3 regions of the Brevibacterium linens genome follow, and region 1 is predicted to be linked to each of the others. Evidence: predicted binding sites of a transcription regulator. Region 1 holds the regulator's gene; each other region holds the start of a gene.

Region 1 (3,274 bases):
GGGCAGTACGTGTTCGCCGAGACGGTCGGTCGAGAAGTCGGCGAGGTAGGCGATGCCGCCCAATGCGCTCGTCGCTACGACTCCCGGGGCCCATTTCCAGTAGGACCTGGGGGCAAAGCGCAGGGTGTAGTCCTCGAGGCTCTCCGAGGCGGCGAGCTTCGCTTCGTTCCGGGTCGCGGGAGGCGGTGTGGTCCTGCTTGCGGACAGCGTCATCGTGGTTTCCTGACTCGTGCGGCGAGTGCGATCAGGAATCATGTTCGCAGTCGATTGTTTCTGCACGTGTCAGTTTCTGTTTCGAGCAGATGTCGGCAGGGGACATTGCGGGCGCTGCGCCAGTTGCCGCGCAACAGAAGACTGCTCAATCCATGCGGTCGTACCTCGAGCGCAGCGCGAGGAATACGCCGTAGAGAACCAAGCCAAGGCCCACTGCCAACAGCAGATACGGCCCGAACGGCTGGTCGCGCATGCCCTTGAGCGCTCCGTCGATTCCCGTGAATTCCTCCGGGTCGCCGGTCGCTGCCGACACCACGATGAGGGTGCCCACCGACAGCAAAGTCGCACCTTTGCCCAGATACCCGACAACACCGGTGAAACCGACGAGGAAGCGGGTGAACGCGCTGCGCGGCCGACGAAGCTCATCCTTCCACTTCCGGCGCAGACCATTGATACAGAACACGATGCCGATGATCGCAATCACGGCGCCGGCAGCCATGAGGATATACAGTCCGCCCGGAGCCTTCGCCACGGTCGCCGAGGCCTGTGAACTCGCCTTGCCAGAGTCGGATCCTCCGCCGAAGACGAACTGGGAGAAGGTCGCGGCAACCACCACATAGGCAATGGCAGAACCGACCATCGTGAAGAAGTCGATCCACTGCTTCCTCCCCTGCTTCTCCTGCAGATCCCGAGTACCAGCGCCACGCAGCGATGCTGAGCCGAAGAACGCGTTGACCAAGCACCACAAAGCCATCAACGCACAGCCGAGGAAGCAGACGATGATGAGCACCATGCCGAAGGGCTGCGAAGCGATCTGTCCGACCGCTCCGGCCTGGTCGGCTTCGCCGCCGCCCTGCCCCAGGCCGATCGTCACTGCCGTCGCGCCGAGGATGGCGTGGACCAATCCATTGGCGATGAATCCCGCGCGGGCCACACGCTCGAACCAGCGGCTGTCCGCGGCTTCCTGAGCCGCCGAATCAGCGCTGTCGGCGACCTGTCGAACCTTCTCTTTCTCGTCCACAGAGTCAGTGTCGCACAGCATCTGTACTTTTCTGCGCCGCAAACAAACAGAATCCTCGGACAGATGCGAAGAGGCGGAGCGCGAATACCCAGATGGGTTCGCACTCCGCCTCAGATCCGATCACACCGACTCTGACCGGCGACTGCCGACTCAGCCGCGCCGGTACCGGTTGTACAGCACCAGGGCTCCCGGTTCAGGACGGCCCTGCGGGCGACGTCCCCGCGAGATCGAGACGACGTCTCCGCCCACGGTGCCGGCCGCGAAGACGCGCGCATCGCGTTCCTGTGCCGACCTGCGTGCCCGAACTTCGTCCTCGAGTTCTTCATTGCGGCTCCTGAGTGCATCGACCTGATTCTGCAGGTCGATGATCTTCTTGATCCCGACGAGGTTGACTCCCTCGTCCTGCGACAGCTGCTGGATCAGTCGCAGCCTGGCGATGTCCTTCCCGGAATAACGCCGGCCCCGGCCCGCAGTGCGTTCCGGAGAGACGAGACCCAGTCGGTCATACTGCCGCAGCGTCTGCGGGTGCATGCCCGCCAGAGCCGCGGCCACCGAGATGACATACACCGCCGCACTCGACGAAATGTGCATGTGCATTGTGTTTCATCACCTCAACTGGCTTTGGCCTTGTCCAGGAGGCCGGCGCGGGGGTCTTCACCCTCGGTCGCAGTCCTGAACGACTCGACCGCAGCCTTGGCCTCCTTGGACAGGTTCTGCGGCACCACGATCTGGACCGTAGCCAGCAGATCGCCGGTGCCTTTCTTCGTCTTCACACCTTTGCCCCGCACGCGCAGGGTCCGTCCCGAGGGTGTCCCCGGTGCGACCTTGACCTTGACGGGCGTTCCGCCCAGGGTCGGCACCTTGACCTCGGCGCCGAGGGCCGCCTCGTCGAAGCTGACGGGCAGGTCCATGCGCAGATTGTCACCGTCACGGGTGAAGACCGGGTGCGGTTTCACGTGCACGGTGAGGATCACGTCGCCGGGCTCGCCGCCGTTGGGGCTGGTCTTGCCCTTGCCGGCCAGGCGGATCTTCTGTCCGTCCTTGACCCCGATCGGGGTGCGCACGGTCAGCGGCTTCCCGCCGGGCATGTTCAGCTTCACCGAGGCTCCGTTGCTCGCTTCGGTGAACGACAGCGTCGTGCTCGACTTGATGTCGCCGCCCTTGACTGGCGGCGAATATCCGCCGCCGTAACCGCCACCGCCGAAACCTCCGCCGAATCCGCCGAGCAGATCCGCCAGGTCCGGGGGAACGTCTCCCCCACCGCCGTAGGTCATGCGGGTCCTGGTGCGTCCGCCGCCTCCGAAGAGGTCGGAGAACACGTCGTCGAATCCGCCGCCCGTAGCCCCGCCGGGTCCACCGGAGCCGGCGCTGAACCGGGCACCGCCGCCCATGGCACGGACCTGATCGTACTGCGCCCGGGATTCCTTGTCGGAGAGCACCTGGTGGGCCTGGCCGATCTCCTTGAACTTCTCTTCGGCGTTCTCATCCCCGGGGTTGGCGTCCGGGTGATACTTGCGCGCGAGCTTGCGATAGGCCTTCTTGATCTCGGCGTCGGAAGCATCCTTGGAGACGCCGAGGGTTTTGTAGAAGTCCTTATCGAACCAATCATTCTGAGGTCCGGTATTCACCTGGCACCTCCTTTCCTTCCAATCAATCCTGTCATCACGGTATTCACTTGTCCTCTCACAATCCGCAGCCCCGGGGCACTGCCCCGAAGATCCGGACCGCCGTCGAGGCGGTTGCCCGCCCCCGTACGTCGGTGAACCGGCGTGCGGGGCGGACGGCCGCCTCGGCGATCGTTGTCGTTCAGTCCTCCGGCTGCTGGACACCGACGCGGGCGGCGCGGATGATGCGCTCCCCGATTCGGTAGCCCGGCTGCATGACCAGGAAGAGCGTCGGATTCTCGACCTCATCCGACGGCTGCTGCATGAGCGCTTCGTGGATGTTCGGGTCGAACTCGTCGCCGACCTCGCCGTACTGTTCGACGCCGATCTTGTTCAGCGATTCGACGAGCTTGTTCACGTGGGTCTCGAAAGGCCC
Region 2 (3,274 bases), 1.3 Mb from region 1:
CGATCTCCTGCTCGCCGATGATCGCCTCTGCGGCAGCGGTCTTCGCGGCCTCCGCGTCCGGGTTCTCGGCTGATTCGATCCGAGCGGCCACCTCGTTGATCTCATCGCGAACGCGGCCTGCGCGCTCGTAGTCCTCGACCTCGATGGCGGACTTCTTCTCCGCCTCGAGTTCGGAGAGCTTGAGCTTGAGCGCGTCGATGTCGACCGCGGGTCCGCGCCCCAGCGACATCCGGGCGCCGGCCTGGTCGATGAGGTCGATGGCCTTGTCCGGCAGGAACCGGTCGGTGATGTAGCGGTTCGACAGCTCCACGGCTGCGCGGACCGCCTCGGCGGTGTAGGTGACCTCGTGGAACTCCGCGTAGCGGTCTTTGAGCCCGTCGATGATCGTCACCGCATCCTCGACGCTCGGCTCACCCACGGTCACCGGCTGGAAGCGGCGCTCCAGGGCGGAGTCCTTCTCGATGGTGCGGTACTCCTTGAGCGTGGTTGCGCCGATCATGTGCAGGTCGCCGCGAGCCAGCCGCGGCTTGAGGATGTTGCCGGCGTCCATCGAATTCGCTTCGCCGTTGCCGCCGGCACCGACGAGAGTGTGGAGTTCGTCGACGAAGACGATCATGTCCCCGTCATCGGCGATCTCGTTCAGCGCTCCGGTCAGACGCTCTTCGAAGTCACCGCGGTAGCGGGTGCCGGCGAGCATGCCGGGCATATCGAGCGCGATGATGCGCTTGCCCTGCAGCTGCTTGGGCACCTGACCGGAGTGGATGGCCTGGGCGAGGCCTTCGGCGACCGCGGTCTTGCCGACGCCTGCCTCGCCGAGGAGGACCGGGTTGTTCTTCGTCCGGCGGGCGAGGATCTCGATCGTCTGTTCGATCTCCTCTACTCGGCCGATGACGGGATCGAGTCTGCCCTCGGAGGCGAGTTCGGTGAGGTCGGTGCCGAACTTCTCCAGCACGGACTCCTGACCGTCCTCACCCTCGGCCTCCTGGCCCGGGTGCATGCCTGCGGCTTCGGCCGCCTCGGCGCCGGCCTGCAGTGCGGCCTGGGTGACTCCCGCCTGGGCGAGTATCCGACCGGCGGGCATCTCCTGATTGAGCACGAAGGCGAAGAACATGTGCTCCGGATCGATGTAGGTCGATCCGAAGGCTCGCGCTACCTGGTAGGCATCGAGCAGGGCACGCTGGGCGGAGCCGGTCAGTGTGGGAGTGGAATCCGCCTCGGTGTCGGTTGCAGCCGGAAGCCGCTCTTCGATCGCATGGGCGATGGCCTCGGGGTCGGCGCCTGCCTGGCGCACGGCGGAGATTCCGGGTTCGGAGTCGACCATGGTGCGCAGAATGTGGAGTGCGTCGACCTCGGACTGGCCGTGTCGTCCTGCGAACTCCGCGGCCGCCTCGATGACCTCATGGCTGCGCTTGCTCAGCAGTCGGTTGATGTCGACGGAACGGCCTCGGCGGGCTCCGGTCTGTCCCTGGAGGAAACGAGCGAGGAACTCGTCGAACGAGTCTCCGCCCGAGCCTGCGGGTCCGAAGAATGTGGCCAAAGCTGACCTCCTCTTTCAAAGTTGAGCGTATACGACTCAATCAACAGAGGCGGGCGCGCGGTTATTCCCGAGTCGGCTGAGGTCGGTGTCACATGCGGTGACGGGCGGACGTGCGGTCAGCCCTTCGAGGGCCAGCCGTTGGGCTCGCAGCCCTGCAGACCCTTCGTCTGCTGCTGCATGAGCGGTGCCGTCCTGCCCGGCCCGGGGCAGGACTCGTGGCCGTGGCCGAGAGCGTGACCGACCTCGTGATTGACGAGGTACTGCCGGTACTGGACGATGTCGTCGAACTCGTCCGTGGCAGACACCCAGCGCTTGGCGTTGAGGATGACATTGGGTCCGTTGCGGCACGAGAGTTTGCCCAAGGTCCGCAGCGGCAGACACATCTCGTCGACGGTGTCGGGGCTGGCGATGGAGATCATGACGTCCTGACCGTCATCAACGAGTTCGATGGAGACGTCGTCGATGTCCTGCCAGCCGCGTTCGTCCTGCAGCGTCCTGATGATGAAGTCACCGGCCTCATCGACGTCGATGGGCAGATTGTCCTCGACGCGCAGAGCGACCTTGAAGGTCTTGCCGTCGTCGCGGTTGGGTCCGGTCTCGTCCTTCGGCCGGTCCCATTCGCCGCTGCCGTGGGTGTCGATATCGTCTTCGCTCACCCCGGCGGCTCCCGCATCGTCAAGGCTCGCGGTCTCGGAAGGCGAAGGGGATGCCGTCGGCTCACCCGACTGCGTGGTCTCCCCCGTCGGGTCGGCGGAGGCGGCAGGAGTCTCGGCGGCCTTCGGAGTCGGTCGGGTCTCGTCGTCGGCGGCGGGCGCGCAGGCACTCAGCCCGATGAGCAGCGCGACTGCGGCAAGGGAGGTCAGGGTGCGGAGGCGTGGGCGGGAGACGGGGCGGGTTCGACTGAGCACGCCTGTGAGTCTATCCGCTGCCGATTCATCGAGAAACGGGCTGCGTGTCGAGAAACGGGCGCGCACACCCGTTTCTCGACACGCAGCCCGTTTCTCGGCGAGTGATCAGAACTCGAGGATGCCGCCGGGCCCGCGCAGCCTGGCATGCAGGCGACATTCCGACCCCTCGACCACAGTGGTGTCCCCGGCCCCGAGCTCCTCGAGCACCTCCCGTGCGGCCTCAGGTTCTGGACTGTCCACACGGAAATCGAGCAGCTCGAGGGTGGGCAAGGCCGCCTCGGCGGGGTGGACGGATTCGCCCCAGTCGATGAGGAACGGCTGCGCACCTGAGCGGGGCAGCGGGGAACGCGTGGTCAGCCGCCACTCGAGACGGTCGCCCTCGGCGGTGTCGCGGGCCATGTCCTGAACCTCCCCGAAGTCGATGCCCGCGGTGTTCGCGGCCGCGATCTTCGCGAGGAATGCCGGCGGGTGGATGGCCCAGGTCTGCAGGGTCGGCTCGGAGGCCAGATGCGCGTCGAGCGGCAAGGTCCCGTCAGCGGGCGGTTCCTGCTGCGGGTCGGGGCCGAGGATTTCGAGATAGGTGCGCGCCCCCTCCGGCCAGCCCGCCGGGGCGAGCCCGAGGAGATGATTCGCGGTCCCCCGTCCCGGGTGCGAACCGCCGGGGACCGCGCGCAGGCCGGTGGCCTCTTCCACGGCGGCGACCCCGGCCTCGAGGTCGGGCACCGTGATGATGAGGTGGTCGAGCTGCGCGGGAATGGTGTTCAGAGTGTCCATGATCCACCCGGACCTTTCAGTTGAGTGTGCAGGCCTTCAGTCTCCCCCGCTTCGT
Region 3 (3,274 bases), 110 kb from region 1:
CGATCCTCGTCGGCCTGGTGCTGTCATTCGCCGCCTGGTGGGTGATGGAGAAGATCGATCACACGATCGCTCGGTCCTCCCTCATGCTCGTCCTGCCCTTCGGCGTCTACCTCGTGGCCGAGCACTTCCACGCCAGCGGGGTCATCGCCGTCGTCGTGGCCGCCCTCGAAGTGCGGCGCCGCGATGTCGAGGGGAACTCCGCGGAGCGGGTGACGCAGAACTCGACGTGGCAGGTCCTCGAGATGCTCATCACCGGGATCGCCTTCGGACTCATCGGCCTCGATCTGCGTCTCATCGTCGAATCCGAGCATGCCGACCTCGGGCGAGCGCTGCTCGTCGGCGGCTTCATCGCCGTCGTGGTCGTCGCCGTCCGCTTCGTGTGGCTGCTGCTGGGCACACTCATCGAACGCAAGCGACGCGAGGAGGATCCCGACGCCGCCCCCTTGAGCGTCCGCGATGCCACACTGATGACCTGGGGCGGGATGCGCGGCCTGGCCACAGTCGCCCTCGCCCTGTCGATCCCGGCCACGACGGCCTCCGGCGCCCCGTTCCCCGGCCGGTCGTATGTCGTCGTCGCGGCGGCGGTGGTCCTGCTGGTCACGCTGGTGCTGGCGGGCCTGAGCTTTCCGACAGTCGTCGCCGCCCTCGGCATCGACGACGAAGCGGAGAAGGAACATCAGGCGACCAGGGACATCGCACTGCGCGCCTACAAGGCCGCGATGCGCGAGATCAAGAACGATGACAGCCTGCCCGACGACATCATCGAACCCCTGCGTGCGAGGTTCAAAGTCCTGCACGATCAGCTCAGCGGAACCACCGATGACCAGGCGAGTTCGGAGCAGGCGATGGCGTTCAAGGAACACCGGGAGCAGATGTTGGCCGTGCAGAAGAAGGCCATGCAGTCCGCCCGCGCCGAGGTGCTCAAAGCTCGTCGTGAGCGCGGCACCGATCCGGAGGTCGCGGACAAGGTGCTCCACCGCTTCGACCTGCAGTCGGTCATCACAAGGTAGGGGCGGGTCGGTCCCGACCGGACGGGATTCCGGGCCGGTCCCGGTGGGGCAGGGGCACGCATCCGGGCGGGATGCTTCGACGAAGATTCCTCTGGAAATTCAAAGTTGAGCGGAATAGACTCAACTTTGTCGATGTTGTTCTAGGCGAGAGTTCAAATCAGCCCGGAATCTTAAGAAGGAGATGCGCAGATGGACGCACAGATGACAACCAAATCCCGGGAGGCGCTGCAGACTGCGGTCAACGACGTCGTCGCCCGGCACAACAACCAGATCGAACCGGCCCACCTCGTGGCCGCGCTGCTCAAGCAGCCCGACTCCCTGGCCTCGGCCCTGCTGACGAAGGTCGGCGCCGACCCGCAGTCGGTGCTCACCGCGATTGAAGCAGTGATCGGCGGGTTCCCCACGGTCAGCGGCGCCTCGGTCAGCCAGCCGGGCCTGTCCCGCGCCGGACTCGAGATGATGAACCTCGCGCAGGAGGAGATGACCTCCCTGGGCGATCAGTTCGTTTCTACCGAGCACCTGCTGCTCGCAGCGGCGGCCGGAGATGACGGCGCCGGAGAGACGCTGCGCGCGAATGGGGCGAACCGGGACGCACTGCTTGCGGCCCTGCCCGAACTGCGCGGAGGCAAGAAGGTCACTTCGGAGAACCCCGAGGACACCATGCAGTCGCTGGAGAAGTTCGGCGTCGACCTCACCGCCACCGCCCGCGAAGGCAAGCTCGACCCGGTGATCGGCCGCGACAAGGAAGTGCGCCGCGTCGTCCAGGTGCTCTCGCGCAGGACGAAGAACAACCCCGTCCTCATCGGTGATCCCGGCGTCGGCAAGACCGCCGTCGTCGAGGGCCTGGCCCAGCGGATCGTGGCCGGAGACGTGCCCGAATCGCTGCGGGACAAGACGCTGATCAGCCTCGACCTGTCCGCCATGGTCGCCGGTGCGAAGTACCGCGGCGAGTTCGAGGAGCGGCTCAAGGCCGTGCTCGAGGAGATCAAGAACTCCGACGGGCAGATCATCACCTTCATCGACGAGCTCCACACTATCGTCGGAGCCGGCGCCGGCGGGGACTCCTCGATGGACGCGGGCAATATGCTCAAGCCGATGCTCGCCCGCGGCGAGCTGCGGATGATCGGCGCCACGACTCTGGACGAGTACCGCGAGAACATCGAAAAGGACCCCGCCCTTGAGCGCAGGTTCCAGCAGGTGTTCGTCGGAGAGCCCAGCGTCGAGGACACGATCGCGATCCTCCGCGGGCTCAAGGAACGCTATGAGGCGCACCACAAGGTCTCGATCAATGACGGCGCGCTGGTGGCCGCGGCGACGATGTCGGACCGGTACATCACCGGCAGGCAGCTGCCGGACAAGGCCATCGACCTCGTCGACGAGGCGGCCTCCCGCCTGCGGATGGAGATCGACTCGGCTCCGGTCGAGATCGATGAGCTCCGCCGCGCCGTGGACCGCCTGAAGATGGAGGAAATGGCCCTGTCGAAGGAGACCGATTCCGCATCGGCCGAGCGCCTGACCGCCCTGCGCGCCGACCTCGCCGACAAAGAGGAGGAGTTGCGTTCGCTCGAAGCGACGTGGGAGTCCCAGCGTGCCGGCCTCAACCGGGTCGGTGAGCTGAAGACGAAGCTCGACGAACTGCGCTCGCAGGCCGAGAAGGCTCAGCGCGACACGGACCTCGAGACCGCATCCCGCCTGCTCTACGGGGAGATCCCCGCCGTGCAGAAGGAGATCGCCGAAGCCGAAGCAGCAGAGGCTCAGGCCGACGCCGGTCAGACCTCGGATCCGATGGTCTCGGACAAGGTCTCGAGCAGCGATATCGCCGAGGTGGTCTCCTCCTGGACGGGCATCCCCGCAGGACGCCTCGTCCAAGGTGAGGTCGAGAAGCTGCTCGAAGCCGAGAACATCCTCGGTGAGCGCCTCATCGGTCAGAAGAACGCCGTCGCCGCGGTCTCCGATGCCATCCGCCGTTCGCGTGCGGGTGTCGCCGACCCCGACCGTCCGACCGGTTCGTTCCTGTTCCTCGGGCCCACCGGTGTGGGTAAGACGGAGCTCGCGAAGTCGCTGGCGGACTTCCTCTTCGACGATGAGAAGGCCCTGATCAGGATCGATATGAGCGAATACGGTGAGAAGCACACCGTGTCCCGCCTCGTCGGTGCCCCTCCGGGCTACGTCGGATACGACGAGGGCGGCCAGCTCACCGAGGCGGTCCGCCGTCGTCCGTACTCCGTCGTCCTGCTCGACGAGGTGGAGAAGGCGCACCCGTC

What was found. The regulator HspR, encoded in region 1, represses chaperone genes until heat shock. The targets are predictions, from matches to a motif close to AAGTTGAGTCNNNNNGACTCAACTT.
Region 2: a site for HspR is predicted at 1,556-1,580, ahead of CXR29_RS03625 (ATP-dependent Clp protease ATP-binding subunit). Genes of this name have one in related genera too.
Region 3: a site for HspR is predicted at 1,113-1,137, ahead of clpB (ATP-dependent chaperone ClpB). Genes of this name have one in related genera too.

The regions. Positions count from the first base shown of each region.
Region 1 is NZ_CP026734.1:3,391,917-3,395,190, forward strand. Features, by position in the region: partial or broken gene CXR29_RS15325 (hypothetical protein) at 31-213, opposite strand; gene CXR29_RS15330 (DUF1206 domain-containing protein) at 359-1,234, opposite strand; gene CXR29_RS15335 (heat shock protein transcriptional repressor HspR) at 1,385-1,825, opposite strand; gene CXR29_RS15340 (DnaJ C-terminal domain-containing protein) at 1,846-2,862, opposite strand; gene CXR29_RS15345 (nucleotide exchange factor GrpE) at 3,041-3,274, opposite strand, start outside.
Region 2 is NZ_CP026734.1:865,042-868,315, reverse strand. Features, by position in the region: gene CXR29_RS03625 (ATP-dependent Clp protease ATP-binding subunit) at 1-1,537, opposite strand, end outside; gene CXR29_RS03620 (DUF3152 domain-containing protein) at 1,654-2,445, opposite strand; gene CXR29_RS03615 (VOC family protein) at 2,551-3,219, opposite strand; gene CXR29_RS03610 (VOC family protein) at 3,207-3,274, opposite strand, start outside.
Region 3 is NZ_CP026734.1:3,498,219-3,501,492, forward strand. Features, by position in the region: gene CXR29_RS15790 (Na+/H+ antiporter) at 1-1,010, shown strand, start outside; gene clpB (ATP-dependent chaperone ClpB) at 1,200-3,274, shown strand, end outside.